One region of the Geodermatophilus sp. SYSU D00779 genome, then DNA from elsewhere that is predicted to be linked to it. Evidence: riboswitches for the same ligand, from Rfam matches in the RefSeq annotation. Region 1 holds a riboswitch; each other region holds the start of a gene.
The links. A riboswitch is a leader RNA that binds a small molecule or an ion and turns the genes downstream of it on or off. The one in region 1 is predicted to bind cyclic di-AMP.
Positions count from the first base shown of each region.

Region 2: another riboswitch for cyclic di-AMP. It lies ahead of ACI79G_RS08920 (aggregation-promoting factor C-terminal-like domain-containing protein); the one in region 1 lies ahead of ACI79G_RS10370 (hypothetical protein).
Region 3: another riboswitch for cyclic di-AMP. It lies ahead of ACI79G_RS01080 (LysM peptidoglycan-binding domain-containing protein); the one in region 1 lies ahead of ACI79G_RS10370 (hypothetical protein).
Region 4: another riboswitch for cyclic di-AMP. It lies ahead of ACI79G_RS09605 (transglycosylase family protein); the one in region 1 lies ahead of ACI79G_RS10370 (hypothetical protein).

Region 1 covers NZ_JBJGZQ010000010.1:152,983-160,434, forward strand. The annotation lists gene ACI79G_RS10355 (benzoate/H(+) symporter BenE family transporter) at 1-892, shown strand, start outside; gene ACI79G_RS10360 (acyl carrier protein) at 986-1,282, opposite strand; gene ACI79G_RS10365 (FAD-dependent monooxygenase) at 1,323-2,537, opposite strand; cyclic di-AMP (ydaO/yuaA leader) riboswitch at 2,833-2,980, shown strand; gene ACI79G_RS10370 (hypothetical protein) at 2,982-3,482, shown strand; gene ACI79G_RS10375 (polysaccharide deacetylase family protein) at 3,794-4,390, shown strand; gene ACI79G_RS10380 (hypothetical protein) at 4,685-5,011, shown strand; gene ACI79G_RS10385 (TetR/AcrR family transcriptional regulator) at 5,103-5,708, opposite strand; gene ACI79G_RS10390 (MFS transporter) at 5,705-7,246, opposite strand; gene ACI79G_RS10395 (MarR family winged helix-turn-helix transcriptional regulator) at 7,400-7,452, shown strand, end outside.
Region 2 covers NZ_JBJGZQ010000009.1:3,690-11,141, reverse strand. The annotation lists gene ACI79G_RS08930 (FMN reductase) at 1-611, opposite strand, end outside; gene ACI79G_RS08925 (LLM class flavin-dependent oxidoreductase) at 608-1,705, opposite strand; cyclic di-AMP (ydaO/yuaA leader) riboswitch at 1,921-2,081, shown strand; gene ACI79G_RS08920 (aggregation-promoting factor C-terminal-like domain-containing protein) at 2,298-3,137, shown strand; gene ACI79G_RS08915 (class I SAM-dependent methyltransferase) at 3,296-3,940, shown strand; gene ACI79G_RS08910 (DUF72 domain-containing protein) at 3,949-4,671, shown strand; gene ACI79G_RS08905 (MarR family winged helix-turn-helix transcriptional regulator) at 4,770-5,282, opposite strand; gene ACI79G_RS08900 (cupin domain-containing protein) at 5,397-5,891, shown strand; gene ACI79G_RS08895 (DUF2784 domain-containing protein) at 6,052-6,750, opposite strand; gene ACI79G_RS08890 (hypothetical protein) at 6,809-7,195, shown strand; gene ACI79G_RS08885 (VOC family protein) at 7,197-7,452, opposite strand, start outside.
Region 3 covers NZ_JBJGZQ010000001.1:228,878-236,329, reverse strand. The annotation lists partial or broken gene ACI79G_RS01085 (NAD(P)-dependent oxidoreductase) at 1-101, shown strand, start outside; gene ACI79G_RS01080 (LysM peptidoglycan-binding domain-containing protein) at 285-1,391, opposite strand; cyclic di-AMP (ydaO/yuaA leader) riboswitch at 1,393-1,512, opposite strand; gene ACI79G_RS01075 (alpha/beta hydrolase) at 1,777-2,637, opposite strand; gene ACI79G_RS01070 (DNA-directed RNA polymerase subunit alpha C-terminal domain-containing protein) at 2,725-3,252, shown strand; gene ACI79G_RS01065 (hypothetical protein) at 3,284-3,460, shown strand; gene ACI79G_RS01060 (NADPH:quinone oxidoreductase family protein) at 3,542-4,510, shown strand; gene ACI79G_RS01055 (PucR family transcriptional regulator) at 4,580-5,746, opposite strand; gene ACI79G_RS01050 (flavin-containing monooxygenase) at 5,889-7,385, shown strand; gene ACI79G_RS01045 (alpha/beta fold hydrolase) at 7,382-7,452, shown strand, end outside.
Region 4 covers NZ_JBJGZQ010000009.1:159,027-166,478, reverse strand. The annotation lists gene treZ (malto-oligosyltrehalose trehalohydrolase) at 1-1,496, opposite strand, end outside; gene ACI79G_RS09605 (transglycosylase family protein) at 2,013-2,573, opposite strand; cyclic di-AMP (ydaO/yuaA leader) riboswitch at 2,598-2,765, opposite strand; gene treY (malto-oligosyltrehalose synthase) at 3,051-5,378, opposite strand; gene glgX (glycogen debranching protein GlgX) at 5,381-7,452, opposite strand, start outside.

The DNA.
Region 1 (7,452 bases):
CTTCTCCGCCACCGGTCTGCTCGTCCTCCTCCTGGGGCTGAGCGGGTGGGTGCGCCGGGCCATGGCGGTCGTCCCCATGCCGATCGTGATGGCCATGGTCGCCGGGATCTTCCTGCGGTTCGGGATCGACCTGGTGCACTCCCTGCGGGACGACGTGGGGATCGCCGCCCCCATGGTCCTGGCCTTCCTGCTCCTCAGCGCGCTGCCGCGGCTGGGGCGGCGGATCCCGCCGATCATCGGGGCGCTCGTCGTGGGAGCGGCGACGGTGCTGGTGTCCGGCCGGTTCCGCCCCGCCGGAGCCGCGGAGTGGTTCGCCGCGCCGGTGCTGCAGGTGCCCGAGTGGTCGCTGCAGGCGGTGCTGGAGCTGGTCGTGCCGCTGGCCATCACCGTGCTGGTGGTGCAGAACGGCCAGGGGATCGCGGTGCTGCGGGCCGCCGGACACGCGCCACCGATCAACGTCGTCACCGTCGCCTGCGGCGCCTGGTCGCTCCTCACGGCGGCGGTGGGCACGGTGTCGACCTGCCTGACCGGGCCGACGAACGCGCTGCTCTCGGCGTCCGGGGAGCGTTCCCGGCAGTACACCGCCGGGATCACCTGCGGCCTGCTGGCCATGCTGTTCGGTCTGTTCGCGCCGCTGTTCACCAGCGCCATGCTGGCCACGCCGCCGGCGTTCATCGCCACGCTCGGCGGCCTGGCCCTGCTGCGGGTGCTGCAGGGGTCCTTCGTCGCGGCGTTCAGCACCCGCTTCACCCTCGGCGCCCTCGTGACCTTCGTGGTGACCGTCGCCGACGTGACGGTGCTGAACGTCGGGGCCGCCTTCTGGGGTCTGCTCGCGGGGTTGGCCGTCTCCGGGCTGCTGGAGCGCCCGGACTTCTCCCCGGCCCCGAGCTGAGCGCCGGTCCCGGGGATCGGCGACCGCCGCTGGTGCCGACCCTCCCGGGCCCATCCGTGGCGGACCGGCCCGGGCCGCGCGCACGGTCGGGGATCAGCCGCCCGGGGCGGGCCGCTCCCGCCCAGCTCGGGGCGGCGTCCACGGTGGCGCGGTGGTCGCCTGCTCGAGGTACCGGAGGGCATCGCCCACCGTCGTGAACCGCGCCCAGTCGTCGTCGGGGACGAGCACGCCGAACCGGTCCTCGGCCGCGACGAGGACCTCGGCCATCGCCAGGGAGTCGAGGCCGAGGTCCTCGGTGAAGGACTTCTCCGGGGCGATGTCGGCGGGGTCGGTGCCGGCGACCGTCCGCAGGACCTCCGCCGGCCCCTCCTCCAGCTCGTCTCGCGTCATCAGGGTGCTGCCTCCGGTCGGTGGCGGGGCGTCCCGTGGCTCAGCGGGGTGCGGGAGCGGACGCCCGGAGCGCCTGCTGCACGTCGTACTCGTGGATCCAGCCGAAGTCCTCCGGGAACCTCGCCACCTTCGCGTCCCGCATCCGGGCGACCGGTCCGTCGGGCAGGTGGAGCAGGGAGTTGGTGACCCAGGAGCTGCGCTGGATCGCGCGTGTGCGGGCCCGGCGGAGCGTCTGGTACCGGGAGAACACCGGCTCCAGATCGTCGCCGGGCCGGGCGCCGGCGACCAGCGCGGCCAGGGCGAAGGCGTCCTCGATCGAGGTGTTCGCACCCTGTCCCTGGTGCGGCAGCATGCCGTGTGCGGCGTCGCCGAGGACGACGACCCGGCCCCGGTACCAGCGCAGCAGGGGGCGCACCGTGAACAGCCCCCACCGGATCGGGCTCTCGGCCGCTCTGATCATCTCGGTGACGGCGCGGTGCCAGCCCCGGAAGGACGCGACCGGGACGTCCTCGTGCACCTCGGCCACCGTGCCGTCGTGCAGCCAGGTCGGCGGGCCCTCCACCACCGCGAAGAAGTTGACCAGCTCGCCGGCACCGCCGATCGCGTAGTGCAGCAGGTGCGCGTCGGGGCCCATCCAGAACTGGATCGCGTGCGGATCGGGCAGGGAGGGCAGGTTCTCGGTGGGCACGATGCCGCGGAAGGCGCTGGTACCGGAGTAGACGGCGTCGTCCGCACCGGTGACCCACCGGCGGACGGTGGACCGCACGCCGTCGGCGCCGACGACCACGTCGGCGCGTGCCACCCGACCGTTGGCGAACTCGAGCACGACCGAGTCGCGCTCCGGGACGAGATCGGTCAGCCGGCAGCCCAGGTGCAGGTGCTCGGCGCCGAACGCGCCGCTGAGGGTCCTCTGCAGGTCGGCGCGGTGGATGCCGAAGTACGGCGCACCGAACCGGTCCACGTAGGTACCGCCCTCGGCCACCGGGTGGGCGGCGATGCGGCTGCCGTCCTGCCAGTGGCGGTAGACCAGCTCCGTGGGGATCGTCGAGGCCGCGGCCAGTTCGTCGAGCAGGCCCAGCCGGGCGTACTCCCGGGTGGCGTTGGCCGACAGCGCGATCGCCGCACCGATCTCGGTCAGTTGCGCGGCCTGCTCGAACACCTCGGCCCGCACACCCCGCTCACGCAACGCCAGGGCCAGGGACAGTCCCCCGATGCCGGCGCCGACGATCGCCACCCGGAGGTCGGGATCCCTCATGCGGCTCGACGCTAGCCAGTGGGCGCGGTCCCGCACAGGTGCGCCGGCCGGGTGGGACGAGGGCCGAGCCGGGCCGGGCTCGACCGGCGTGCGCTGTCATCGGTCACGCCGCCCGAGGTGTGCACCCAGCCGGTCCCGGACCGTGAGCGCACGGCCCGGGAGGGGTGACGGCACTGCGGCCGCCGGCCGTCTCTCCGCGCTCCGTTTGCTGTGACCCACGTCACAACCTACGGTCAGGCCGCCCGCATCCGCGGGACGGTCCGGTAGCACGCCGAGTCCTGCCGCTGGCCGGGCCGACCTCGACTCACCTCAGGCAGGAACGGGAGATCGCAGGACCTCCGGGCCGCCTCAGCGGTCCTCGGGGTGAAGCCGTGCTCCCCACGGCCGGGCAGTCCTCCCGCCCGAACCCGACAGCTCATCCCGCAGGCGCGCTCGGAGGATCTCATGCACCAGCACATCCTCGGCATGCGTCGTCCCGTCCGGGCGGTGCTGCCCCTCCGCCTGGCCGTCGTGGCGGTCCTGGCGCTCGCCGTCCTCGCGGTACCGGCCCCGGCGAGGGCGGACTCCGACGCCTCGACCAGTGCAGCAGTGGACCTGTGCGCGACCGTCGCCTCGCGTGCCGGTTTCACCGGCGACCGGCTCGTCACCGCGGTCGCGGTGGGCATGGGGGAGTCGTCCTGCCGTGCGGACGCGCAGAACGCGAACGGCCCGACGAAGGGCTGTCCGAACGGCTCGGTGGACCGTGGTCTCTGGCAGATCAACAGCTGCTGGCACCCCTCGGTCTCCAAGAGCTGCGCCTACGACGCCCAGTGCAACGCCAACGCCGCCCATCGGATCTCCGCCAAGGGCACCAACTTCAAGCCGTGGGTGGCCTACACCAACGGCTCGTACCGGAAGCACCTGGAGGCGGCCCGGGCCGCGGTCGGCCGACTCAGCCGGACCTAGGTCCCCGGGTGAGGCACCTCACCGTGCCCGGACCCGGGACCCGTCGGCAGGGCACGCCGGCGGGATCGGCGTGCCCTGCCACGGCGGACCCACCCGACCGATCCCGCCGGCCCGGTGGGCCGAGCCGGACCCCCGCGCCGTCTCCCGGAGCCGGGTCGCAGGCCCTCCTCCGCCCCAGCCGGCGCAGGGCCACCAGGGCTCAGGGGCGGGGGAGCGGCGGCAGGGTGGGCCGGGACCACGGACCGGCACGCGCGCTGACGAGGCCGGGTCCGAGCCGCTGGACCGGCCTCGTCACCGGCGCACTCCTGCTGGTGCTGCTCGCTGCGCCGGCTCGGGCGGCGTCGGCGCCGCAGCAGTGTGCAGCCGGCTCCGTCCGGCTCACCTTCGACGACGGGCCCTCCGCGACCGCCACAGCCGACATCCTGGACACGCTGGCGGACCGGGGCGTGGAGGCGACGTTCTTCGTCACCGGCGAGATGGCCGCTGCCCGACCCGACCTCGTCCGTCGCGCCAGCCAGGAGGGCCACCGGATCGGCAACCACTCGTGGAACCACCCGAGGCTCACCACGCTGGACCAGGCGCAGGTGGAGTCGCAACTGCGACGCACCAACGAGGTCATCGAGCGGGCCACGGGGCGCTCCCCCGGGGAGTGGCGCCCGCCGTACGGGGACACCAACGGCGTCGTGGAGGCGGCCGCCCGGCAGGTCGGCCTGGACGCGATGGTGTTGTGGACCGTCGACCCCCGTGACTGGGCGGACCCGCCGGCGACGACGATCCGGGACCGGGTGCTGCGGGACGTGCGGCCGGGGAGCGTCGTGCTGTTGCACGACGCCACGGGGCACAACACCCCCGCAGCCCTGCCCATGATCCTGGACGGGCTGGCCGAGAGGGGGTACTGCACGCAGTGAGGCCCCCCACCAGGCCGCGGAGCGCCGGAGCGGTCAGCGCCTTCGCTGCGCGCTCGCCGGCACGAGCCCCTCGCTGTAGCGGGTGGCGACTGCTCAGGAGCGACACACCGACGGCGCGGCGATGGCCGCACGGCGCGGGGTCGGCTGCAGCGACCGGAGCGATGCCGGCCGGATCCCACGGAGCCAGGTCGGCGACGAGTCGGGCGACGGTGGGGGACGACCGAGACGGTCGGTGGAGGTCCCCTGGCCGCGGGGCCGGCGACGCCACTGGCGTCGGCGGCGCTGACCGGCGTCATGACGACGGCGATCCGCGAGGTGCACCTGCCCAACGGTCCGTGGGCCGCCAACGGCCGCTGGGAGCACAACGCCGTCCTGATCGCGGCCGTGACGTCGCTGGCCGGGACCGGGCCCGGGGACCTGTCCCTCGACCGCCTCCTGGGGACCGAGCGCAGCGGGCCCCTGTGGGCGTTGGCCGCGCTGGGCACCGGCGTCGGGACGGCGTTCCTGACGATGGCGCTCGGCCGTCGGGGCCGGCCGACAGCTGCTGCCGGCCCTCGGTCGACGGCGGTCGAGGCGCCGCACGGCGACACCGCCGGGGACCCGACCACGGCGGGGGCCTGACCGGAGCGGGCACTCGCAACCGCTGCCGCGCCCGCGGCTGAGGCGGGTGCCTCCCCGGAGCGCGGTCCGCTCGCGCCGGCCCGGGGTCGTCTCAGCCGAGGCGGGCGGCGAGGGTCTGCGCGGCGTCGCCGGCGCACCGGCGGAAGAGGTCGTCGTCGCCGGTGCACAGCCAGTTCACCGACGCCCCGAACAGCAGCCCCAGGACCGACTCCGCCAGCACCTCGACGTCGCCGGACCAGGTGCCGCCGGATGCCTCGGCCACGCGGTGCAGCAGCTCGAGGACGTCGCCGCGGTACTGCTCGGTGGACTCCCGCGCCGCGGCCCGCAGGTCGTCGTCCCGGCCGCCCATCATGGTCAGCTCCTGGAGCACGATCTCGGCGCCGGGGTCGGCGATGACGCTGTCGGCGTAGCCGACCAGGGCCCGGGTCAGGACCTCCGCGGGCGGGCCACCCGCGTCCACCGCCCGCCGCAGCAGCGCGGTCGACCGGTCGCGGTCGGCCCGGAAGACCGCGCGCACCAGCTCGGTCTTGGAGCCGAAGGCGTAGTGCACCGCCCCCAGCGGGACGCCGGCCTCCTTCGCGACCGCCCGGGTGGTGAGCGACCACGCCCCCTCGCGCTGCATCACCCGCATGGCGGCCGCCACCAGCTGGGCCCGGCGCTGCTCGACGGGCAGGTGCGCGCGTCTGGCCTCCGTCACCCGCCCACGGTCTCAGGTGCCGGCCGGTCGTCGGCCACGGGAGCCGTGCCGGTCACCGGGCGGTCGCGCAGCAGGACGACGGCCTGCGCCGCCACGTACGCCGCCAGCACGGCGGCGACCAGCAGGACGACGTGCATGCCCGTCACGAACGCCTGTCCGGCCTCGGCCAGGAAGGCCGCGGCGGCGTCCGGCGGCAGCCCTGCCGCGACCTCCGCGGCGCCGCCCAGGGTCTCCCGGGCGGCCTCGGTGGCCTGCGCCGGCACGCCGTCGACGGCGCCGAGGTGTGCCGCGTAGACCGAGAGGCCCAGGGTGCCCAGCACCGCGGTGCCCATCGCGCTCCCGAACTCGTAGGCGGTCTCGGAGACCGAGGCGGCGGCACCCGCCCGCTCGGGCGGAGCGGTCGCGAGGATGACGTCGTTGGTCAGCGCCTCGGCCGCGCCGACCCCTCCGCCGATGAGCAGGCCGGCCACCACCAGGACGACCCGGTCGCCGTCGACCCCGAGCAGCGTGCCGACCGTCAGCCCGGCTGCGGCCAGCGCCGTCCCGCCGCCGATGACCCACCGCAGGTGCAGGTGGCGGGCCAGCCACGGTGCGGCCAGCGAGCCGGCCACGGTCGCTCCCGCGAGCGGCAGCATCCACAGGCCCGCGACCAGCGGGCTCATGCCGAGCACGAGCATCAGGTACTGGGGGAGGAAGAACAGCAGCCCGAGCAGGGCGAAGACCGTGAGCAGGTTCGTCGTCACCGCGACGGAGAACGCGCGGGAGCCGAACAGGCGCAGGTCCAGAAGTGGCTCGGCCAGCCGGCGCTGCCGGCGCACGAAGGTCCGCAGCAGCCCGAGGCCGGCCGCGAGGCCGACGAGGACCGACACGCCGACGCCGTCGTGCGCGGCGGTCTTGAGGGCGTAGACCAGCGGCAGCACACCCGCGATCGACAGGACGGCGGACAGCGCGTCGAACGGGCCGGGTCGCGGGTTGCGCGACTCGGGCAGCAGCACCGGGGCGCCGACGAGCAGCAGGACCATGACCGGGGCGTTCACCAGGAACACCGAGCCCCACCAGGCGTGCTCGAGCAGGAACCCCCCGATGATCGGGCCCAGTGCGGCGCCGCCGGAGAACGCGGCCGCCCAGATCGCGATGGCCAGCCGCCGTTCCCGAGCGTCGGGGAACACCGAGCGCAGCAGGGCCAGCGTCGAGGGCATCAGCGTGGCCCCGCCGAGCCCGAGCAGGGCGCGGGCCGCGATCAGCATCCCGGCCGTCGTCGAGAACGCCGCCATCAGCGAGGCACACCCGAAGGCGGCGGCGCCGGCCACGAGCAGCCGGCGGCGGCCGATGCGGTCGCCGAGGTTGCCCATCAGCACGAGGAGGCCGGCGAGCAGGAAGGAGTAGATGTCGACGATCCACAGCAGCTCGGTCGACGTCGGGCCCAGGTCGGCGGTCAGGGCGGGCACGGCGAAGCCGAGCACGGTCATGTCGATGCTGATCAGCAGGACCGGGAGGGCCAGCACCGCGAGGGCGGACCAGCGACGGAGCGGACTCACGGGGTTCCTCGGGGACTGGGAGTGCGGCGGGAGCGCCGGCCGACCGGCCGGCGGCGCCATCGTGGCACAGTTTTGGTCAGATGACCAAAACTCGTCGGCGGTCGACGGGTGGTGCGCCAACGCGCGGAGCGCCACGACTCCTACGCTGGGAGGGTGACGACCAGCCCGACGCCCCGGGCCCCGCTCGGGCCCGAGGACGTGCTCGC
Region 2 (7,452 bases), on a different contig from region 1:
CGGAGCAGCTCCTCGAAGGAGGGGACGTCGGCGAACGGGTCGACCGGCCGCTCGGCGGCCGGCCGGCCGGCGACCAGGTCGCCCAGCTCGTCGGCCGCCCGGTCGATCCGCCGGGCCAGCTCGGCGTCCACCCCACCGGCGCCGGCCCAGTCCTCCGGCGCGGCGAAGACGCCGGTCGGTGCGGGGATCGCGCGCAGGTAGGCGAACAGCGGCCGCATCGCGTGCTCGATCACCAGCGAGTGCCGGGCGGTGCCGGCGGTGGCGCCCAGCAGCACCGGCGTCCCGGTGAGGGAGTCCTTGTCCAGGACGTCGAAGAACGTCTTGAACAGCCCGCTGTAGGAGGCCGAGAACACCGGCGTCACCGCGATCAGCCCGTCGGCGCCGGTGACCGTGTCGATCGCCGCGCGCAGCGACTCGTTGGCGAACCCGGTGACCAGGTCGTCGGCCAGGTCGCGCGCGTGGGTACGGAGCTCGACGACCTCCACCGTCGCGTCGTCCCCCCGCTGGCGCAGGGCGGCGACGGTCGCGGCGGTCAGCCGGTCGGCCAGCAGCCGGGTCGACGACGGCGTCGACAGCCCGGCGCTCACGACGGCCAGGGTGCGGGTGGTCATGCGGAGACCTCCTCGAGGGACGCCTGCCGGGCCGCCACGCGGGAGGCGTGGGTCGGCGCGTCCGGCACGTGCGCCGGCTTGAGCGCGGCGAACTCGCGGCGCAGCACCGGGACGACCTCCTCGCCCAGCATGTCCAGCTGCTCCAGCACCGTCTTCAGCGGCAGGCCGGCGTGGTCGATGAGGAACAGCTGCCGCTGGTAGTCACCGACGTACTCGCGGAAGCCGAGGGTCCGCTCGATGACCTGCTGCGGCGAGCCGACGGTCAGCGGCGTCTCGCGGGAGAAGTCCTCCAGCGAGGGGCCGTGGCCGTAGACCGGCGCGTCGTCGAAGTACGGCCGGAACTCAGCGAGCGCGTCCTGGCTGTTCCTCCGCATGAACACCTGCCCGCCCAGCCCGACGATCGCCTGGTCGGCGCTGCCGTGGCCGTGGTGCTCGAAGCGGCGGCGGTAGAACTCGACCATCCGGGCGGTGTGCTCCTTCGGCCAGAAGATGTGGTTGTGGAAGAAGCCGTCGCCGTAGTAGGCGGCCTGCTCGGCGATCTGCGGTGAGCGGATCGAGCCGTGCCACACGAACGGCGGGACGCCGTCCAGCGGCCGCGGGGTCGAGGTGAAGCCCTGCAGCGGCGTGCGGAACTGCCCCTGCCAGTCGACGACCTCCTCGTCCCACAACCGGCGCAGCAGCGCGTAGTTCTCCACCGCCAGCGGCAGGCCGTTGCGGATGTCCTGCCCGAACCAGGGGTAGACCGGGCCGGTGTTGCCGCGGCCCATCATCAGGTCGACCCGGCCGCCGGCCAGGTGCTGCAGCATCGCGTAGTCCTCGGCGATCTTCACCGGGTCGTTGGTGGTGATCAGCGTGGTCGCCGTCGACAGCTGCAGCGTGGTGGTCTGCGCGGCGATGTAGGCCAGCGTCGTCGTCGGCGAGGAGGAGAAGAACGGCGGGTTGTGGTGCTCGCCCAGGGCGAAGACGTCGAGCCCGACCTCCTCGGCCTTCTTCGCGATGGTGACGATCGCCTGGATCCGCTCAGCCTCGCTGGGCGTGCGGCCGTTGGTGGGATCGGTCGTGATGTCGCTGACCGAGAAGACGCCGAACTGCATGTCGGTCTCCGTTGGTTGAGAGTGCAACTACCGGCCCGTGCAACGTACCGCGGCCTGCGGTATTCCCCTCGTCCTGCCCCCTCGGAGGGAGGGCGGACGCCGGAGTGCGACGTCACTCACGTTTCCGATGTGGTTCCCGACATTGTCACGGGACGGTAACGCCGCCTACGGTGGCTGACGTCCGGTCGGTCGTCTCGTCCCCGCTCGGGGAGCCTGACCGGACGCCGCCGAGTCGTGTCCGCCACCAGCGGGCGCGAGCCGGGGACCCACCGCAGTACTGGGGTGAATCCCGCCCGCGTGCACGCCGCGCGGGCCGGTAGGGCTGCTTCCCGCCCGAACCCGTCAGCTAACTCGGTAGGCGGCTCACGGAAGAACGGAGCACCCGCATGCCCCGCCCACGGGCCCTCGCGGCACGCCGGCCCACCCGGCCACGCGCACTCCGCGCCTCTTCCCCGGCCTGCTGACCCGGTACCTGACCGCGCCCGCCGGCACCCCTCGTCCGCCGGCGTCCCCGTAGACCGCGCCGCACCGGGCTGTCCTCTGCCCTGAGGACCCTCCCGCGCGCCCTCTCGCCACGGAGCACCCCCACCTGATGGACACCAAGCAGTTCCCGGCCGTCCCGGCCCCCGACGCCCCCGTCAACCGGGGCGCCCGCCGTCGCCTGCGGCTGCCCACCCGCGGCCGCCGCCCGGCGATCCTGCTGGCCACCGCTGCCGCCGGTGCGATCGTCGTCAACACCGTCATCGGCGCGCAGCCGGCCGCCGAGGCCGAGGCCGAGACGGTGACGGCCTCGATGAGCGTCGCCGAGCAGCTCGGCATCACCGAGGAGTCGGCGCAGCAGCCGCTCGCCGCCCCGGCCGCCACCGAGCTGGCCCCGCTGCAGGACCTCGCCGCCTCCCGCAGCGAGCGTCAGGTCGCGGAGGCGCAGGCCGCGCAGGTCCAGGCCGCCGCCGAGCAGGCCGAGCTGGACCGCCAGGCCGCCGAGAAGGCCGCCGCCGAGCAGGCCGCTCGCGAGGCCGCGGAGCGCGCGGCCGCCGAGAAGGCCGCCGCCGAGGCCGCCGCCCGTGAGGCCGCGGAGCGCGACGCCGCCGCGAAGAAGGCTGCGGCTCCGGCGCCCGCCGCCAGCAGCTCGTCGTCCGCGGCGCGTGGCTCCTTCAAGGACTACGCGATGAGCAAGGTCGGCAGCGCCGAGCAGTTCAGCTGCCTGGAGAAGCTGTGGGGCAAGGAGAGCGGCTGGAACCCCAACGCGCAGAACCCCACCAGCACCGCCTACGGCATCCCGCAGTTCCTCAACTCGACCTGGGCCAGCACCGGCATCGCCAAGACGTCGGACGGCTACCGCCAGATCGACGCGGGCCTGATCTACATCGAGAGCCGCTACGGCAGCCCCTGCGGCGCCTGGGCGCACTCGCAGTCCACCGGCTGGTACTGAGCGAGGACCCCGTCCTCCCCACCCCTCGCAGGCTCGGGGCGGGACCCGAGACGGGGCCGCCTCCTGCCCCCCGGGCCGGAGGTCAGCAGCACCGAGGGCCGTCCCCGCACTGCGGGGGCGGCCCTCGGCCGTTCCCGGGCCGTGGTGGACTGCGAGGTGTGACCGTCCGCTCCGTCCCGTCCGCCTTCGTCCGCGCCCACACCCAGGTGCGGCGGCCCTCCTCGGTGCCGGAGGTCCGGCTGCACGTCGCCGACGACGTCGTCGCGCTGTGGGAGGCGATGGAGGCGGCGGACGGCGGGGCGGGGGAGACCCCGCCGTTCTGGGCCGCCGCCTGGCCCGGCGGGCAGGCCCTGGCCCGGTACGTGCTCGACACCCCGTCGGTGGTGGCCGGGCGGGCCGTCCTCGACCTCGGCTCCGGCAGCGGGCTGGTGGCGCTCGCCGCGCGCCTCGCCGGCGCCCGGTCGGTGCTGGCCAGCGACGTCGACCCGTTCAGCCGCACGGCGGTCGGCGTCAACGCCGGCCTCAACGGCGTCGGTGGGATCAGCGTCACCGGCGACGTCCTCGGCCGCGACCCGGTCGGCATCGACGTCGTCCTGGCCGGCGACGTCTGCTACGACCGGGAGATGACCGAGCGGGTGCTGCCCTTCCTCGACCGGGCCCGCGCTGGCGGCTGCGAGGTCTACGTCGGCGACCCCGGCCGGCCCTACCTGCCGCACGACCGGCTCGAAGGTGTGGCGGTCTACGAGATCGCGGAGACCGAGGGGCCCGGGCTGCGCCGCACGACGGTCTGGCGGCTGCCCTGAGCGGGACCGTGCACGTCGGGACGTCGGGCTGGAGCTACGACCACTGGGACGGCGTCCTCTACCCGCCGGGCACCCCGCCGCGGGACCGGCTGGCGCACTACGTCCGGCGCTTCGGCACCGTCGAGCTGAACGCCAGCTTCTACCGCTGGCCGCGCACGGCGACCTTCGCCTCCTGGCGCCGGCGGCTGCCCCCGGGCTTCCAGCTCTCGGTCAAGGCCCCGCGCGGGCTGACCCACGCCAAGCGGCTGTACGCCCCCGAGACGTGGGTCGGCCGGCTCACCGCGTGCTGGCACGAGCTGGGGGACAAGCGCGCCGTCCTGCTGGTGCAGCTGCCGCCCACCCAGGCCCGGGACGACGCCCGGCTCGACTTCTTCCTCGCCCTGCTGCCGGAGTGGGTGCGGGTCGCGGTGGAGTTCCGCCACCCCAGCTGGCACGACGAGGCGGTGTACGCCCTGCTCGAGCGGCACGGCGCGGCGTACTGCGTGATGAGCGGCGCCGGCCTGCCGTGCGTGCTGCGGGCGACCGCGCCGTTCGTCTACGTGCGCCTGCACGGCCCGGACGACGCCCACCTCTACGCCGGCTCCTACCCCGACGCCGACCTGCGCTGGTGGGCCGACCGGATCGGCGAGTGGGCGCGCGGCGGCCGCGACGTCTACGCCTACTTCAACAACGACGGGCACGGGCACGCGGTCCGCAACGCGGAGGCGCTGCGGGCCCTCGTCCAGACCTGAGTCCTGCCGAGGTGCCCGTCCGGCGCGCCGCTCGGGTCGCCGACCCGGACGGTCGGGGTCGCGTTGCTGACGGCGGTCCCCGGGGAGTGCTCCGCGGGTCAGGCCGGCGATGTGCCCGTGGGAGGGGGCGGCGTCCCGGGGGTGGCGCGGCCGGGCGCGGGTCGAGGCGGCGCGGGCGGTGGCAGGTCGGCGATCTCGCGCAGCGCGCCGCGGAGGTGCAGGAGCCCGTCGCGGCCGAGGAGTTCCTCGAGCTCGGCCTCGATCCCGGTGATCGTGTCGAACGCGGCCTGCAGGGCGTCCTGGCCGAGGTCGGTGAGGACGATGAGCTTGGCGCGCCGGTCGCTCGGGTCCGGGACGCGCTCCAGGTAGCCGTGGGCCGCCAGGTGGTCGACCAGCTCGCCCATCGCCTGCGGCGTCATCAGCGCCCGTTCGGCCAGCTGGGTGAGCCGGGTGCCGTCGCGGTCGATGTTCACGAACACCGCCGAGTGCGCCACGCGGATGGGGTGGCCGGCTGCGGCGACGCCCGCCGTGATGCGGGCCTCCAAGCGGGCGGCGGCTCGCTCCACGAGGTAGGTGGTGTTGGTCTCCGGCTCGCGCAGGCGACGTGGCATTGACATCCCTCCAGGAGGTCCCGACACTTATTAAGGCAGTCTGTATATCAGGCTGCCTGATGGCTTCGTTGCCGGCGACGTCACCACCGCCGCCCCTGGATGCAGGAGGACCCGATGCCAGAGCCGATCGCCACGCGTCCGGTGAGCCCGGGGTCGCGACCCGCCTCTCGCCCCGCCCCGTTCGCCGTCCGCAGCGACGAGGGGGAGCGTCTCGCCTTCGGGGACGCCACCCTCGTGGTGCGGGCCTCCGCCGAGAGCACGGCGGGTGCCTTCACGGTGTTCGAGGAGGTCCCGCCCCTGACCGACGTCGCCCGGCACGTCCACCAGCACGAGGACGAGGTGTACTACGTCCTCGACGGAGAGCACGAGTTCGACTGCGGGGACCGGACGTTCCGGCTCGGCCCCGGCGATCTCGTGTTCCTGCCCCGCGGCATCCCCCACGCCCATCGGCGCGTGGTGCCCCGAGCCGGGCGCCTGCTGAACATGACCACCCCAGCCGGCCTCGAGGGGCTCTTCCGCTTCCTGGCCCGGGCCGCCGGTGCAGGAGAGCTCGACGCCGCCGCCTACACCGAGGCCTCCACCCGGCATGGCGTCCGATGGCTCGGATGAGGGTTCGGCTCCCCGCCGCGGACGGTGCCAGCGCCCGGATGCGGCCCGTGCTGCAGGCCCTGGCGTACGGCAACGCGCTGGTCGATCTCTCCGGCGTGCTGGCGTACGCGGCGGAGGCACGCGCGCCCGGGCAGGACCGTCCGCGACCTCGCGGGGCGGCTCAGCAGGGAACGGGACCGGTGGGTGGTCCCTCGCCGACACCGGGGTCGGCCACGTCGACCGCAGGGGCCGACCGACCTGCTCCCCACCGCGGCGGTGCTCGACGGGTTCGGGGTGGTGGAGCCCCGCGCTCGACCGGGTGGTCCGGGCGCTCGCGCCGATGGCCCGCCCGGTCGGCCACCGACCGCTGCACCCCGGGAGCTGGGTGGCCGACCACCTGCGTCCGCTGGACGTGGGGGAGCGATCCGCCAACGCAGCAGGGGCGTCCCCTGGTGGGCCGCGCACGGGCACCTCGGGTGTGCACCTGGGTCCGCCGGGTCCATCCCTCGCTCGTCGTCCGCACCCGGCCGCGGGTGGCGCGCGCGGCCAGCAGCCCGTAGCCGAGCACGTTGGGCACCAGCGCGACGGTGTGGATGCCGGCCTGGACGGCCGGGCTGGCGACGTCGAGCCCGACCGGTGCCAGGACGTAGTGGCCGAGGAACCCGCCGGTGTACGGCTCGCCACCGGCCCGCTCGCGCAGCGCCAGCTCCAGGTCGGTGAGCGGGCACGGCGCCCCCGCCAGGTTGACCGCGAAGATCGCCGCGGCCACCGGCGCGTGCACCCACAGCAGCCGGGGGTGGCGCAGGGCGACCAGCGCGCCGGTCACCATGAGGACGACGGCCAGCGCGTGCACCACCGCGACCAGGTGCGCCCACAGCACGCACCCAGCCTGGCACGCCGGGAGCGCGCCGGGGACCTCCCGGCGGGAGGATGGGGGCATGAGCGAGAGCGACGCGGGCGGCCGCGAGAGCGGGTCGGGCAGCCGGGTGAGCCGGTCGGTCGAGGAGTTCGTCGGCCAGCTGCGCAGCTTCACCGACCGAGCACGCGGCGCGGTGCCGTTCTCGCTGCCGCGGCTGCCCTCGCCACCCGGCGCGCTGTCGGCGGCCCAGCTGCGCGCCATCGACCGGGCGGTGCGCAGCCAGCGGCAGCAGATCGCGGCGATGACCGCCCAGCTGCAGGCCTTCGACGAGCAGCTGGCCGTCTTCGAGCGGATCCTCGACCCGCTGGTGGAGTGGAGCGCGACCTGGGCGCGGCTGGAGGAGTCGGTGGCCGACCTGGTCCGCCGTCCCGGCGACCCCGACGACGGGACGACGCCGCGCGCCTGAGCTACCGCTGGTCGCGCCGCAGCGGGTGGTCGGCCGGTACCTCGACCAGCACGATCCGCACGCCCTCGGGGTCGGCGACCCACGCCTCGACCAGGCCCCACGGCTCGGTCCGCGGGTCGCGCAGCACCGTCGTCCCCGCGGCGCGCAGTCGCCCCACCTCGGCGGCGACGTCGCGCACCTGCACCCACAGCGCCAGGCCCCGGGCCGGCTCGTCGCCGGGCCCGGAGACCTCGAGCAGACCGTTGCCCAGGAAGAAC
Region 3 (7,452 bases), on a different contig from region 1:
TCACCGAGGCGGGCATCGCCGGCGCCGCGCTGGACGTCACGGAGGTCGAGCCGCTGCCGGCCGACTCCCCGCTGTGGGACGCGCCGAACCTGCTGCTCACCCCGCACGCCGCCGGCGGCCGGCCGGGGGGGGGGGGGGGGGGGGGGGGGGGGGGGGGGGCGGGGGGGGGGGGGGGGGGGGGGGGGGGGGGGGGGGGGGCGGGGGGGGGGGCCGGGGGGCCCCGGGGGGGGGCCCCCCCCCCCCCGCGCCGGGGGGGGGGCCCCGCCCGCGGGCCGGGCCGGGACTCAGCCGGCGTAGTTCACGTGCACGTGGTCCATGTGGTTCGCCGTCGCGCTGCCGCGGTCGGCCATGGCCTTCCACACGCCGTCCGGCGAGGTCAGGATCCGCTGCTGCCAGATGACGTACTCGACGCCGAGCTCGTCCCAGTGGGCGATGTGGTACTCGGCGATGGCGTCGCCGAGGGCGGCGTCGGACGTGACCATGTAGTCCAGCGCGAGGCCGGACGGGTGGCCGTTCGGGTCGGTCGCGCTGGCCCGGGTGCCGCCGATGGTGATCGAGTCGGCGCCGGGCACCTCGCTGACCACCCGGTTCGCCGCGGCCTGCACCTGCGAGGCCACGTCGCCGGCGCTGTTCGTGATGCGCGCGGTGGCCGCGGGAGCCGCAGCGGCCACCGGGGCCGGAGCGGCCGCCGCGGCGAGCGGGACGACCACCGACGCGGGCGCCGCGTTCCCCGCCCAGCCGGCGGCGGGAGCCGGAGCGGCGGCCGCCGGGTCGGCGGTGTGCAGGACCTGCCCCGGGAGGATCACGTTCGGGTCGGCGCCGATGACGTCGACGTTGCGCTGGTACAGGTCGCGCCACGACTGGCCGTGGGCGGCGGCGATCGTCCCGATCGTGTCACCGCGCTCGACGGTGTAGCCGTCCTCGGAGGCGTGGCGACCGTGGGTGTCGGCGTCCTCCGGGCTCGTCGCCGGAGCGGCGCTCGGCGCGGCTCCCGGCGTCTCGGCGGCGGCCGCCGTGGTGCCGTCGGTCAGGCGACCCCCGCAGGTCGGCCAGGCGCCGATGCCCTGGCCGGCGAGGACCTTCTCCGCGATCTCGACCTGCTGGGCGGGGGTCGCCAGGTCAGCGCGGGGTGCGAGCGCCGTGCCGCCGTATGCGGCCCAGGTCGACTGGCTGAACTGGAGCCCGCCGTAGTAGCCGTTCCCGGTGTTGATGCTCCAGTCGCCGCCGGACTCGCACTCGGCCACGCCGGTCCAGTCGTGGGTGGTGGCGGCGAGGGCCTGGGCCGGGGAGCCCAGGACGCTGAACCCGACGACGGTGGCGCCGGCGGCGACGGGCGCCTTGGCGAGGGCCTTCTTGGTGCGGACGTAGCGGGGTGCGCGGTGCTTGGCCATGGTGATCTCCGATCACCGCCGGCGAGGTGAGCTGTCGGGTTCGGGCGATCGGTGCCCGGCCGCGGTCCGCGGCTTCACCCCGAGGCGGTCCTCCGCTCGAGTCGTGCGGCTCGAGTCGTGGCGCGCCGTGGTCGTGGGTCCCCCACCCCTGCCCTGGGATCTGGAGGGCGACCGGTGGGCAGGGTTTGGCGGACCGGCGCCGCGCTCTCTCGTTTGCTGAGCGCACACGAAAAGCTACGTGCAGTCATGTGCATTGTCGTCGTGACGCCGGTCACAAACCGGCTCCGGAACCGGCGCGCCGCAGGTCGGCGCGGCGTGTCGCGCCGGTGTAGCCGTGGTCACCCCTGACCGCTCGCCGCACGGCCTCCCGCCCCGCGGCGAGCGGTCAGGAGGAGGGACGGTGGGCGTCGAGCCAGGCGACGACGTCGGCCAGGACCTCGTCCCTCTCGGGCTCGTTGTGCGGCTCGTGGAACAGCCCCTCGTAGGTCCGGAGCGTGAGATCGGGGGAGCCGGCGTGCGCCCGGACGACCTCGCTGGCGGCCGGCGGCACCAGCCGGTCGGCGGTGCCGTGCAGCACCAGCAGCGGCACGGTCAGCGAGGGCAGCCGCCGGGGCATGGCCAGCGCGGCGGTCATCAGCTCGGCGCCGGTGCGGGCGACCATCCGGCCGTTGTGGTTGAGCGGGTCGGCCCGGTAGTCGCGGACCACCTCGGGATCCCGGCTGACCGCCTCCGCGTCGAGCCGCAGGACGCCGAGGTCGGGCAGGACGCGGGACAGCAGCGGCGCCACGGTCCGCTGGACGGCGTTCGCGGCACTGGTGTCCAGCGCGGCCGCGGAGATGACGGCGCCGGCGACCCGGGCGTCCGGCGTCCCGGTCAGGTACTGCAGCGCGATCAGCCCGCCCAGGCTGTGCCCGTAGACGAACAGCGGGACGCCGGGGTGCTGCTCGCCGGCGGACCGCACCAGCTCGGCCACGCCCTCGACGGCGGCGGCCATGCTGCCGATGTTGCCGCGGCGGCCCGGGGACCGGCCGTGGCCGGGGTGGTCGACGGCGTGGGTGGCGTACCCCGCGGCGGCCAGCCGCTCGGCGACGTGCCGGTACCGGCCGCCGTGCTCGTGCGCGCCGTGCACCAGGACGACCGCGCCGACCGGGTCCTCGACCGTCCAGGCCTGCCGGTACAGCCCCGAGGCCAGCGTGCCCTCGGTGTGGATCGGGGGCGGGGACCCGCCGGGACGGGCAGCAGCCATCGGGAGCCTCCTGTGCGCACGGACTGCGGGCATCCTGCAGGAGCCCTGGACCGGTGCGGCCGGGCGGCCGGTCCTAGGTTGGACACCATGCCGACCACGTCGCCGGGGACCGCGCCCGGGGAGACCGTCAGCGACCTCGGCCTGCCCGCGCGGGCGGTCACCGCACTGGCCCGGGCCGGGATCACCACGACCGCGCAGCTCGCCGGCCTCACCCGGGCCGACCTCCGGGCGGTCAACGGGCTGGGCCCGGGCAGCATCGCGGCGATCCGCCGCGTCGTCCCGGAGCCGCCCGGCCGCACGCCCGGGGGCCAGCGCGAGGAACGGCTCCCTCCCCCGGACACCCACCCGGACGACGAGGAGTCGCCCGCCGCGCCGGCGATCCCGTCGTTCGAGTCGCTGCGCAGCACGCGCCGCCGGACGACGGTGGACCTCATCGTGCCCGCGACGCCGCCCCCGCCCGAGCCTCCGCCGACCGCGCCCCGGCCGCCGGACTACGCCGACCTGTGGCGCCTCGGCGTCCGGGTCGGGCAGGCCGTCGCGACCCTGCCGGTGCGGCTGGCGCTGTGCGCCGTCCGGGAGCCGGTCCGCCGGCTGCGCCGGCTCGCCAGGGGATGAGTCCGCCGCCCGGCGGGGTACCCCGGGGGTCATGGACACCGAGAGCACCCCGCCGCGCGACGACGGCCCGCAGGAGACCGCTCCCCCGCTGCCCGACGACCCCCGCGTCCCGAGGCTCGAGGACGCGGAGTCGACACGGAGCACCGAGCTCGGCGGCGCCGCCCCCGCCGTCGGACCGGAGTCGACGGAGCAGCCGGAGACCGACTGAGGCCGTCACCCCGCGGTGCGGCCCCGGTTCCGCGCTCTGACAAGCTCGCCGCCTGAGCACCCCCACCGTCCAGGAGGACCCGTGCGCGCCGCCCAGATCACCACCCTCGACGGCCCCTCGGCCATCTCGGTCGTCGACGTCCCCGAGCCCGACGCGGACGCGGGTGTGCTGATCGACGTGCACGTCGCCGGGGTGACCTTCCCCGAGGTGCTGCTCAGCCGCGGCCAGTACCAGGTCAAGCCGGAGCTGCCGTTCGTCCCCGGCAGCGAGGTCGCCGGCACGGTGCGCGGCGCGCCGGAGGGGAGCGGCTTCCGGCCCGGTCAGCGGGTGGCGGCCTTCCCCGGTTTCGGCGGGTTCGCCGAGGTGGCCGCGGTCGACCCCGGCCTGGTCTTCCCCCTGCCCGACCGCGTGGGCTTCGAGCAGGGCGCGGCGCTGCCCATGAACTACCTGACCATGCACTTCGCGCTGCGCCGCCGCGGGCAGCTGCGCGAGGGCGAGACGGTGCTGGTGCACGGCGCCGCCGGCGGCCTGGGGACGGCGGGCATCCAGCTGGCCAAGGCCTACGGCGCGCGCGTACTCGCGGTGGTGTCGAGCGAGGGCAAGGGCGAGACCGCGCGGGCCGCCGGCGCCGACGAGGTCGTGCTCGCCGACGGGTTCCGCGACCGGGTCAAGGAGCTCACCGGCGGCCGCGGCGTGGACCTCGTGGCCGACCCGGTGGGCGGGGACCGCTTCACCGACTCGCTGCGCAGCCTGGCGCGGGAGGGCCGGCTGCTGGTCCTCGGTTTCACCGGCGGGGAGATCCCCACGGTCAAGGTGAACCGGCTGCTGCTGAACAACGTCTCGGTCGTCGGCGTCGGCTGGGGCGCGTTCTGGATGGGTGACCCCGGCTACGTGCAGGAGCAGTGGCGCGACCTGCAGCCGCTGCTCGAGCGCGGCGCCCTCGACCCGGTCCTCGGGTCGGTGCACGACCTCGCCGACGCCGCCGCGGCGGTCACCGAGCTCGACGAGCGCCGGGCCACCGGCAAGGTGCTGCTGCGCATCCGCGACTGACGAGCGGCGCGGCCCCGCTGCAGGGTCCCGGCGCGAGCCTGCGGGTGGCGGGGGCAGCGGGGTCCTCCCTCAGGTCGCCGTGCCGCGCCAGCGCAGCACCTCCAGGGCCGCGGCGACGCTGACGACGTTGTCGGCGAGCGGGCGCGGCAGCAGCTCGTCGGCGCGGGCCAGCCGGCGCAGCACCGTGTTGCGGTGCGTGTAGAGCCGCTCGGCGGTGCGCGAGGTGTTGCCCAGCTCGCGGACGTAGGTCCGGACCGCCTGCTGGGTGTCGGCGTCGGCGTGCAGCAGGCCGCCCAGGGTGTCGACGAGGAACTCGTCGGCCTGCGTCGGCTCGGCGGTGAGCAGCGCCACCAGCTGCACGTCCTCGTAGCGGGCCACCTGCTGCGGGCTGGTCAGCCGGGCGACCATGCGCTGGGTGGTGGCGGCGTCGAGGTGGCTGCGGCGGAAGCCGTCGACGTCCCGGCCCGGGCGGCCCACGGCCACCCGGACGTCGGGGTGCGGGGCCAGCTCGTCGGCGAGCTGCCCCGCGTTCGGCGCGGTCGCCACCGGCAGCCAGACCCACAGCGCGGCGGCGCTGGCGACGACGGTGAGCCGGTGCGCGGCCCCGCCGGCCCGGACGACGGCCTCGGCCGCGGCCTCGAGCTGCTCGGAGGCCGTCCCCGACCCGCTCCACACGACGACGGCGGTGTGCGGGCCGGCCAGGCCGTAGCCGAGCTGGGCCTCGGCGCGGGCCCGGCTGATGGGGGCGCCCTCCAGCAGCAGGCTGACCGCGGCCCGGCGCTCGGCGTGCGCACCGCGGGTGAGCTCGTCGCGCTCGGCCCGCATCCGCTCGGAGGTGGCCGCGACGGTGTCCTCGATGAAGGTGGCGATGGACAGCGCGGAGACGTCGAGCAGCTCGCGCAGCTCGGCGGGGTCGGAGGTCAGGTCGAAGCAGATCTCCATCCACCGCCGCCAGGCCACGCCCTGCGCGGCGCGGTAGGCGTCCAGGGCCGACTCGTCCAGGCCCCGCCGCACCAGGTCGCGGGCCGCCTCCAGCGACTCGGGCCCGGTGTTGGGCGGCACCCGGCGTCCCGGGTGCTGCACGTTGGCCGCCGCCCAGTGCAGCAGGTTGGCCAGGCTGACCCGCCGGGTCGCCGCGGCGAGCACCGGGTCCTCGGCGACCGGCCGCATCCGCGGCCCGCCCAGGGAGGCGGCGTGCAGCTCCTCGACCCACGCGTCGTGGGGGTCGAGGGCCACCTCCGCACCCCTCCGGAAGAGCTCCCGCCCCCGAGGGGAGAGCTCCGGCCACCGCCCGCCCGCAGCACTCTGCACCACCGGGCGAGCATCGTGGTGCAGCATGCAGTGGCACAAGTGGTGCGCACCACGGAGAGTCGGACGGGTGACCACCACGCAGACGCCGGTCGAGCACCTCGACGTCCTCGTCGTCGGGGCCGGGATCTCCGGCATCGGGGCCGGCCGGTACCTCACGACCGAGCTGCCGGCGAAGAGCTTCGCCGTCCTCGAGGCCCGCGCGGCCTCCGGTGGCACCTGGGACCTGTTCCGCTACCCCGGCATCCGCTCGGACTCGGACCTGCACACCTTCGGCTACGAGTTCAAGCCGTGGCGGGACGAGCAGTCGATCGCCGACGCGCCGCGGATCCTCGCCTACCTGCGCGAGACGATCACCGAGAACGGCCTGGACGCCCACATCCGGTACCACCACCGGGTGCTGGCGGCCTCGTGGTCGACCGCCGACGCCCGGTGGACCGTCGACGTCGAGCGCACCGACACCGGCGAGCGGCTGCAGCTCTCGGCGGGCTGGCTGTTCTGCGCCGGCGGCTACTACCGCTACGACGAGGGCTTCACGCCCGTCTTCCCCGGCCGGGAGCGCTTCCGCGGCCCGGTCGTCCACCCTCAAGCCTGGCCCGAGGACCTGGACTACGCCGGCAAGCGGGTGCTGGTGATCGGCAGCGGCGCCACCGCGGTCACCCTGGTGCCGGCGATGGCCGGGACGGCCGGGCACGTGACGATGCTGCAGCGCACGCCGTCCTACGTGATGCCAGTGCCCCGCAACGACGCCCTCGCCGACCGGCTGCGCGCCCTGCTGGGTGACGAGCGCGCCTACGCGCTGACCCGGCGCAAGAACATCGCCCGCGGCATCGGCATCTGGAAGTTCTGCCAGAAGTACCCCAGGGCGGCCCGCCGGCTGATCCGCTGGGTGAACACCAAGCAGCTGCCCGAGGGCTATCCGGTCGACGAGCACTTCAACCCGCCGTACGACCCGTGGGACCAGCGGCTGTGCGCCGTCCCCGACGGTGACCTGTTCCGCGCCATCCGCAACGGGACGGCCGACGTCGTCACAGACCGGATCGAGACCTTCACCGAGGACGGCGTGCTGCTGGCCTCCGGCCGGGAGCTCGAGGCCGACGTGATCGTCACCGCGACCGGGCTCAACGTGCAGGCCATCGGCGGCATCTCGCTGACGGTCGACGGCGAGCCGGTGCACCTGCCCGACACGGTGGCCTACAAGGGGATGATGCTCTCCGGCGTCCCCAACTTCGTGCTGGCCATCGGCTACACGAACTCCTCCTGGACGCTGAAGATCGGCCTGCTCTGCGAGCACTTCTGCCGGCTGCTGGCGTACATGGACGCGCACGGGTACGACGTGGCCCGGCCCGAGCCCAGCGACCCGGACATGCCGACCCGGCCGTTGCTCGACTTCGCCGCCGGCTACATCCAGCGCGCGGTCGACCAGCTGCCCCGCCAGGGCGACCGGATGCCCTGGCTGACCTCGATGAGCTACTCGACCGACGTCAAGCTGCTGCGGGCCGACAGCGTCACCGACCCCGAGCTGCACCTGTCCCGCTCCGCCGACCGCGCGGCGGTGACCGCGTGAGCGCCACGGCGCAGGACACCGATCGCTTCGTCGACCTCCCGGCCGGCCCGCGGATCTGCTTCCGGGT
Region 4 (7,452 bases), on a different contig from region 1:
AGCAGCGCCCGGGTGGTCGCCAGCAGCCGGGCGTGCGGCTCCCGCTCCACCTCCGACCAGTCCAGCTTGGAGCGGGTGAAGGTCTCCGGGTCCTGCGGGTCGGGCACCTCGTCGGCGTCCCACCCGTGCTCGGCGAACTCGCCCTTGCGCCCCTCGGCCGTCGCCCGGCCGATCTCCGGGTCGGTGTGGCTGGTGAAGAACTGCCACGGCGTCGAGGCGCCCCACTCCTCGCCCATGAAGAGCATCGGGGTGAACGGGCTGGTGAGCACCAGCGTCGCGCCGACGGCGAGCAGGCCGGGGGAGAGCGACGCCGAGACGCGGTCGCCCACCGCGCGGTTGCCGATCTGGTCGTGGTCCTGCAGGTACCCGAGGAACTTCCAGCCCGGCAGCAGGGCGGTGTCGACCGGCCGGCCGTGGTGCCGGCGGCGGAAGCTGGACCAGGTGCCGTCGTGGAAGTACGCGCCGGTCAGCGTCTTGGCCAGCCCGGAGAGGCCGGCCGCGGCGAAGTCGCCGTAGTAGCCCTGGCCCTCACCGGTGAGCACCGAGTGCAGCGCGTGGTGGAAGTCGTCGCTCCACTGGGCGTGGATGCCCGTGCCGTTGGCCACCCGGGGGGTGACCATCCGCGGGTCGTTGAGGTCGCTCTCGGCGATGAGCGTCAGCGGCCGGCCGAGCGCCACCGACAGCCGGTCGACCTCCTGCGCCATCTCCTCGAGCACGTGGGTGGCGCGCTCGTCGACCAGCGCGTGCACGGCGTCCAGCCGCAGCCCGTCGACGTGCATGTCGCGCAGCCACATCAGCGCGTTGTCGAGGATGTAGCGCCGCACCTCGTCGGAGTCAGGGCCGGAGAGGTTGACCGAGCTGCCCCAGGTGTTCGCGCCGCCCTCGCTGAAGATCGGCATGAACAGCGGCAGGTAGTTCCCGGACGGGCCGAGGTGGTTGTAGACGACGTCCTGGAGGACGCCGAGGCCGCGCCGGTGGCAGGCGTCGACGAAGCGCTGGTAGGCCGCGGGGCCGCCGTAGCTCTCCTGCACCGTGTACCAGAGGACGCCGTCGTAGCCCCAGTTGTGCGTGCCGTCGAAGCCGTTGACCGGCAGCAGCTCGACGAAGTCGACGCCGAGGTCGACGAGGTGGTCGAGCTTCCCGACGGCGGCGTCGAGGGTGCCCTCGGGCGTGAAGGTGCCGACGTGCATCTCGTAGACCACGCCCCCGGCCAGCGGGCGGCCGGTCCAGGCGCGGTCACCCCACTGGTAGGAGGCCGGGTCGTGGCGGCGGGACAGCCCGTGCACGCCCTCCGGCTGGCGGCGCGAGCGCGGGTCCGGCCGGGGCGTGTCGTCGTCGCCGAGCAGGAAGCCGTAGTCGGCCTCCGGGCCGGCCTCGACCTCGGCGCGCCACCAGCCGCCCTCCTCCCGGCGCATCTCGTGCACCGACCCCTCGACCTGCAGCCGGACCCGCTCCGGGACCGGCGCCCAGACGGCGAACTCGACGGCAGCGGACATGCAGGGGCCTCCAGGGGGAGATCGGGGTCGTCATGCGGACGGTCCGGGGGGTCATGCCCGCGCGGGCGGTCGCCAACCACGCGTTCCCGGCGTGCCGTGCGCCACGGGGCATCCGGACCGTCGTGGTGTCCTTACCGTGCGCACCAACCCGTGCCGGAGGGCACCACCCCGCCCCCGAGGGGCTCGCCGCGGTGGCGCTGTCGGTCGTGCTGGTGCGCATCCTGCCGCTGGAGCGGTTGCTCAACAGCGGCGTCCCGCTGGCCGACACCCCGGGCTCCCCGGTGGCCGCGGCCGTCGAGGGGCTGGTCGCGGCGACCGCGGTGGGCGCCCCGGCCGGGCTGCTGCCCGCGGTGATCGCCGTCCGGGCGCGGGTCATCGACGCCATCCGCTTCTGGAGGAGGACCCCGTCCTCCTCACCGCTCGCGAGCTCCGCGCGGGGCCCTGCAGCGGGGCCGTTCCAGGTCGTCACCGGCACCCGGCGGCCGGGGGAGGACGTCCCCCGGCCGCCGGTCCGCCTCACGGCAGCTGCAGCACCTGGCCGACCGCGATGCGGTCCGGGCTGCTCAGCTGGTCGTCGTTGGCGGCGTACAGCGCCTGCCAGCCACCCGCGACGCCCTGCTCCGACGCGATGCGGCCGAGCGTGTCACCGGCCTGCACCGTGTAGGTCCCGCCGGCGGCCGCCGGCGCGGGGGCGGACACCAGGGCCGGCGCGGCCGGAGCCGCGCCCGCCTCGGGGGCGGAGGGGTCGAGCGCCTTGCCGCAGGTCGGCCAGGCACCCGGGCCCTGCGCGTCGAGCGTGCGCTCGGCGACGGCGATCTGCTGCGCCTTGGTGGCCAGGTGGGCGTTGGGCGCGTACTCGTGGCCACCGAAGGCGGCCCAGGTGCTCGCGCTGAACTGCAGGCCGCCGTAGTAGCCGTTGCCGGTGTTGATGGCCCAGTTGCCGCTGGACTCACACTGGGCGACGGCGTCCCAGTCGTTGGGGGCCGCTGCCGAGGCCGGGGCGGCGAGGACGCCGAGGGAGACGGCGGCGGCGCCACCGAGCACCACGGCGCCGCGGCGCAGGGCGCGTGCGGGCATGCGGGAAGAGGACGAACGCATGGGGGACTCCCGATCCGCCGCCTGCGAGGTGAGCTGTCGGGTTCGGAGCGATCGGTGCCCCGGCCGTGCGCACACGGCTTCACCCCGAGGTGCCCGGCCGGACCGGCCGGACACCGAGATGGGTCCCCCACCCCCGTCCTGGCTGTGCAGGAGGTACGGCGGCCGACGGACGGGGTTCGGCGGATCGGCTCCGGCACCCGGTCCCGGATGGGGGGTGCCGGGACAAGGTAACGGTCAGGTCACGGCGCTTCACCTCGTGCCGCAGGAGCAACGGCGGTGACACGGCCGGCCGTCGGGACCGGGACCGGGCAGATCACCTGGTCACGTCCCCGCGGGCGCACGTGCACCCGCGGGGACGTGAACTGCGTCTCAGTCCACCGGTCCTGGCCCGGACCCGGCGCCCCCCTGCAGGGTCCCGCCGCGAGCCTGCGAGCGGTGGGGGCAGGGGGGCCTTCCTCAGTCGCGGACCAGCAGCGCGACCGGCAGCCGCTCGAGCAGCCCCGCCACCGGCAGCCCCTCGGCGTCGGAGACGAACCGGCCGCCGGTGAGCAGGTCCCGCCAGGCGCCGGTCGGCAGCTGGAGCGCGGTGTCGCCCCAGCCGACGATCGACAGGCCCACGGGCAGCCGGGTCGCCACGGGCACCACACCGCCCCGGTCGAAGGCGACCACGTGGTCGGCGGCGACCCCGGTCGCCGCCACCGGCTCGTACCCGGCGAACCACTCGGGGTGCTCCCGCCGCGCCCGCATCACGCGGGAGACGACGAGCAGCTTCGCCGCGCCGGTCTCGTCGACCGGGGGGACCTCACCGGCGTCCAGCTGCGCCAGCAGCCGGCGGCGCTGCTCGTAGTCGACCGGACGGCGGTTGTCCGGGTCGACCAGGGAGAGGTCCCACAGCTCGGTGCCCTGGTAGACGTCGGGGACGCCGGGCATCGTCAGCTGCAGCAGCTTCTGCGCCAGCGAGTTGGACCGGCCGAACGGCGCGATGCGGGCGGCGAACCGCTCGATCTCGGCGTTCGTCCGCTCGTCGTCGTAGGCCGCGTCGACCATCTCGTGCAGCGCCGTCTCGAACTCCTCGTCGACGTCGGTCCACGTCGTCGACGTCCCCGCCTCGCGGGCCGCCTTCTCCGCGTAGCCGTGCGCCCGCTCGCGGGACAGCGGCCAGGCGCCCACCAGGTTCTGCCACACCAGGTGGGCCAGCGGCCGGTCGGGCAGCGGGTGCCGGGTCAGCAGCCCGCGGACCAGGTCGGCCCACTCGGCCCCCAGCTCGGCGAGCACGGCCAGCCGGGCGCGGGTGTCCTCGCTGCGCTTGGTGTCGTGGGTCGACAGCGTGGTCATCGACCGCGGCTTGCGCTCCACGCGGCGCTGCTGCGCCTCGTGGAACTCCTGCACCGTGCTGCCGAACCGCGCCGGGTCGCCGCCGACCTCGTTGAGCACCACGAACCGGGCCCACCGGTAGTAGGCGCTGTCCTCGACCCCCTTGGCCATGACCGGACCGCTGGTCTGCTCGAAGCGGGTCGCCGCCTCGGTCCCGGCCTGGGAGAGCACCGGGTGCAGCGCATCGAGCGCGGCGCCGAGGTCGGGACGGCGCTCCCGCACGGCGACCACGGTGGCGTCGAGGTGCTCGCGGCCGTCGGGCAGGTAGGTGCGGTAGACCGGGAAGCTGGCCAGCAGCTCGGCCAGCGCCTCGGTCTGCTGCTCGCGGGAGATGCCGGGCAGCTCGCCGATGACCCGCACCAGCCGGGCCACCTCCGAGCCGAGGATCCCGTCGGTGACCTCGCGCTTGCAGTCGTGCACCAGGTGCGCGTAGTCGACCGGGGCGCCGGTGAGCTCGGTGTCCAGCGCGCTGAGCACCGTCTCGCCGGCCGGGTCGACCAGCACGTCGTCGACCTCGGCGAGGGCGTCGTAGCCCGTCGTCCCGGCGGTCCGCCACGACTCCGGCAGGTCCTCCCCGGGCTCGAGGATCTTCTCCACCACGGTCCACCGGCCGCCGGTGGCCTCGGCCAGCCGGTCGAGGTAGCCCTTGGGGTCGGCCAGGCCGTCGGGGTGGTCGATGCGCAGCCCGTCGACCGCGCCGGCCCCCACCAGCCGCAGCACCAGGTCGTGCGTGGCCTGGAAGACCGCCGGGTCCTCCGCGCGCAGCCCGGCGAGGGTGTTGATCGCGAAGAACCGGCGGTAGTTGAGGTCCCGGTCGGCGCGCCGCCAGTCGACCAGCTCGTAGTGCTGCCGGTCGTGCACCTCCTGCGGGGTGCCCTCGCCGGTGCCCGGGGCGATGGGGAACCGGTTGTCGTAGTACCGCAGCTCCCCGTCGACGACCTCGAGCTTCTCGACGTCGTCCGCCGACCCGAGCACCGGGATGCGCACCCGGCCGCCGCCGAAGTCCCAGTCGATGTCGAACGCCGCGGCGTGCGCGCTCTCCCGGCCGTGCTGCAGCACGTCCCACCACCACGGCGCCTCCGCCGGGTCGGCGACGCCCATGTGGTTGGGCACCAGGTCGAGCACCAGGCCCAGCCCCTGCTCGTGCAGCGCCGCGACCAGCCGGTCGAAGCCGGCCTGCCCGCCGCGCGACTCGTCGATGTGCGCGTGGTCGACGGTGTCGTAGCCGTGCGTGCTGCCCGACGCCGACCGCAGCAGCGGTGAGGCGTAGGCGTGACTCACGCCCAGGTCGGCGAGGTAGCCGGCCAGGGACGCGGCGTCGTCCAGCGTGAACTCGGCGGTGACCTGCAGCCGGTAGGTCCCGGTGGGGACGTCCCGGCGGCGGGCGGCGCTGTCCAGCGGCTCGGACACGCTCACGACCGCCGGGGCGCGCTGAGCACGACCATCGAGCGGTCCTGCACCGTCACCGTCTCGCCGGGCTTGAGCTCCCGCGCCTCGACCTCGCCCATCTCCGCGGTGTCGAGGACGACGGTCCACGCGGCCACGGCGTACTCCTCCGCCGGCAGGGTGAACTCGATCGGCTCGTGGTGGGCGTTGAACGCCAGGTAGAAGTGGTCGTCGACCACGTACTCCCCGCGCTCGTCGGTCTCCCGGATGCCGTGCCCGTTGAGGTACATGGCGATCGTCTTGGCGTAGCCGGCGTCCCAGTCGTCCTCGGTCATCAGGTCGCCGGACGGGGTCAGCCAGGCGACGTCCTGCACCGGGTCACCCTCGCCCCGGCGCACCGGGCGGCCGTGGAAGAACCGGCGGCGGCGGAACGTCGGGTGGTCGCGGCGGACCTTGGTGACCAGCTTGGTGAACTCCAGCAGCCCCTCGTCCACCTCGTCCCAGTGGATCCAGGTCAGCGGCGAGTCCTGGCAGTAGCCGTTGTTGTTGCCCTGCTGGGTGCGGCCCAGCTCGTCGCCGTGCAGCAGCATCGGGACGCCCTGGCTGAGCATCAGCGTGGCCAGGAAGTTGCGCCGCTGCCGGGCACGCAGGTTCAGGACCTTCTTGTCGACGGTCGGGCCCTCGACGCCGCAGTTCCAGCTGCGGTTGTGGCTCTCGCCGTCGTTGTTGCCCTCGCCGTTGGCCTCGTTGTGCTTCTCGTTGTAGGAGACCAGGTCGTTGAGCGTGAACCCGTCGTGCGCGGTGACGAAGTTGATGCTCGCCACCGGGCGCCGGCCGGAGTGCTGGTAGAGGTCGGCCGAGCCGGTGAGCCGGCTGGCGAACTCGCCGATGGTGGAGGGCTCGCCGCGCCAGAAGTCGCGGACGGTGTCGCGGTACTTGCCGTTCCACTCGGTCCACAGGGCCGGGAAGTTGCCGACCTGGTAGCCGCCCTCGCCGACGTCCCACGGCTCGGCGATGAGCTTCACCTGGCTGACCACCGGGTCCTGGTGCACCAGGTCGAAGAAGGCCGACAGCCGGTCGACGGCGTGCAGCTCGCGGGCCAGCGTGGAGGCCAGGTCGAAGCGGAAGCCGTCGACGTGCATCTCGGTGACCCAGTACCGCAGCGAGTCCATGATCAGCTGCAGCGCCTGCGGGGTTCGGGCGTTGAGCGAGTTCCCGGTGCCCGTGTAGTCCATGTAGTACTGCGGGTCGTCCTCGACCAGCCGGTAGTAGGCCCGGTTGTCGATGCCCTTGAACGACAGCGTGGGGCCGAGGTGGTTGCCCTCGGCGGTGTGGTTGTAGACCACGTCGAGGATGACCTCGATGCCCGCCTCGTGCAGGGTGCGGACCATCCCCTTGAACTCCTGCACCTGCATGCCGTTGTCGGTGTTGCTCGCGTACTCGCTGTGCGGCGAGAAGAACCCGATCGTGTTGTAGCCCCAGTAGTTGCGCAGGCCCTTCTGCTGGAGCGTGTCGTCCTGCACGAACTGGTGCACCGGCATGAGCTCGATGGCGGTCACGCCGAGCTCCTGCAGGTAGGAGATGACGGCCGGGTGCGCGATGCCGGCGTAGGTGCCGCGCAGCTCCTCCGGGACGTCGGGGTGGGTCATCGTCAGGCCCTTGACGTGGGCCTCGTAGATGACCGTCTTGTGGTAGGGCGTCCTCGGCGGACGGTCGACGCCCCAGTCGAAGTACGGGTTGACGACGACGGACTTCGGCATGTGCGCCGCGGAGTCCTCGTCGTTGCGCTCACCGCTGTCGAAGTCGTAGCCGAAGACCGACGGGTCCCAGTCGATCTGGCCGTCGATCGCCTTCGCATAGGGGTCGAGCAGCAGCTTGTTGGGGTTGCAGCGCAGGCCCTGGGACGGGTCGTAGGGGCCGTGCACGCGGTAGCCGTAGCGCTGCCCGGGCTGGATGCCGGGCAGGAAGGCGTGCCAGACGTAGCCGTCCATCTCGGGGAGCCGGATGCGCTCCTCGTTGCCGTCGTCGTCGAAGAGGCACAGCTCGACCTTCTCGGCGACCTCACTGAAGATCGCGAAGTTGGTGCCGGTGCCGTCGT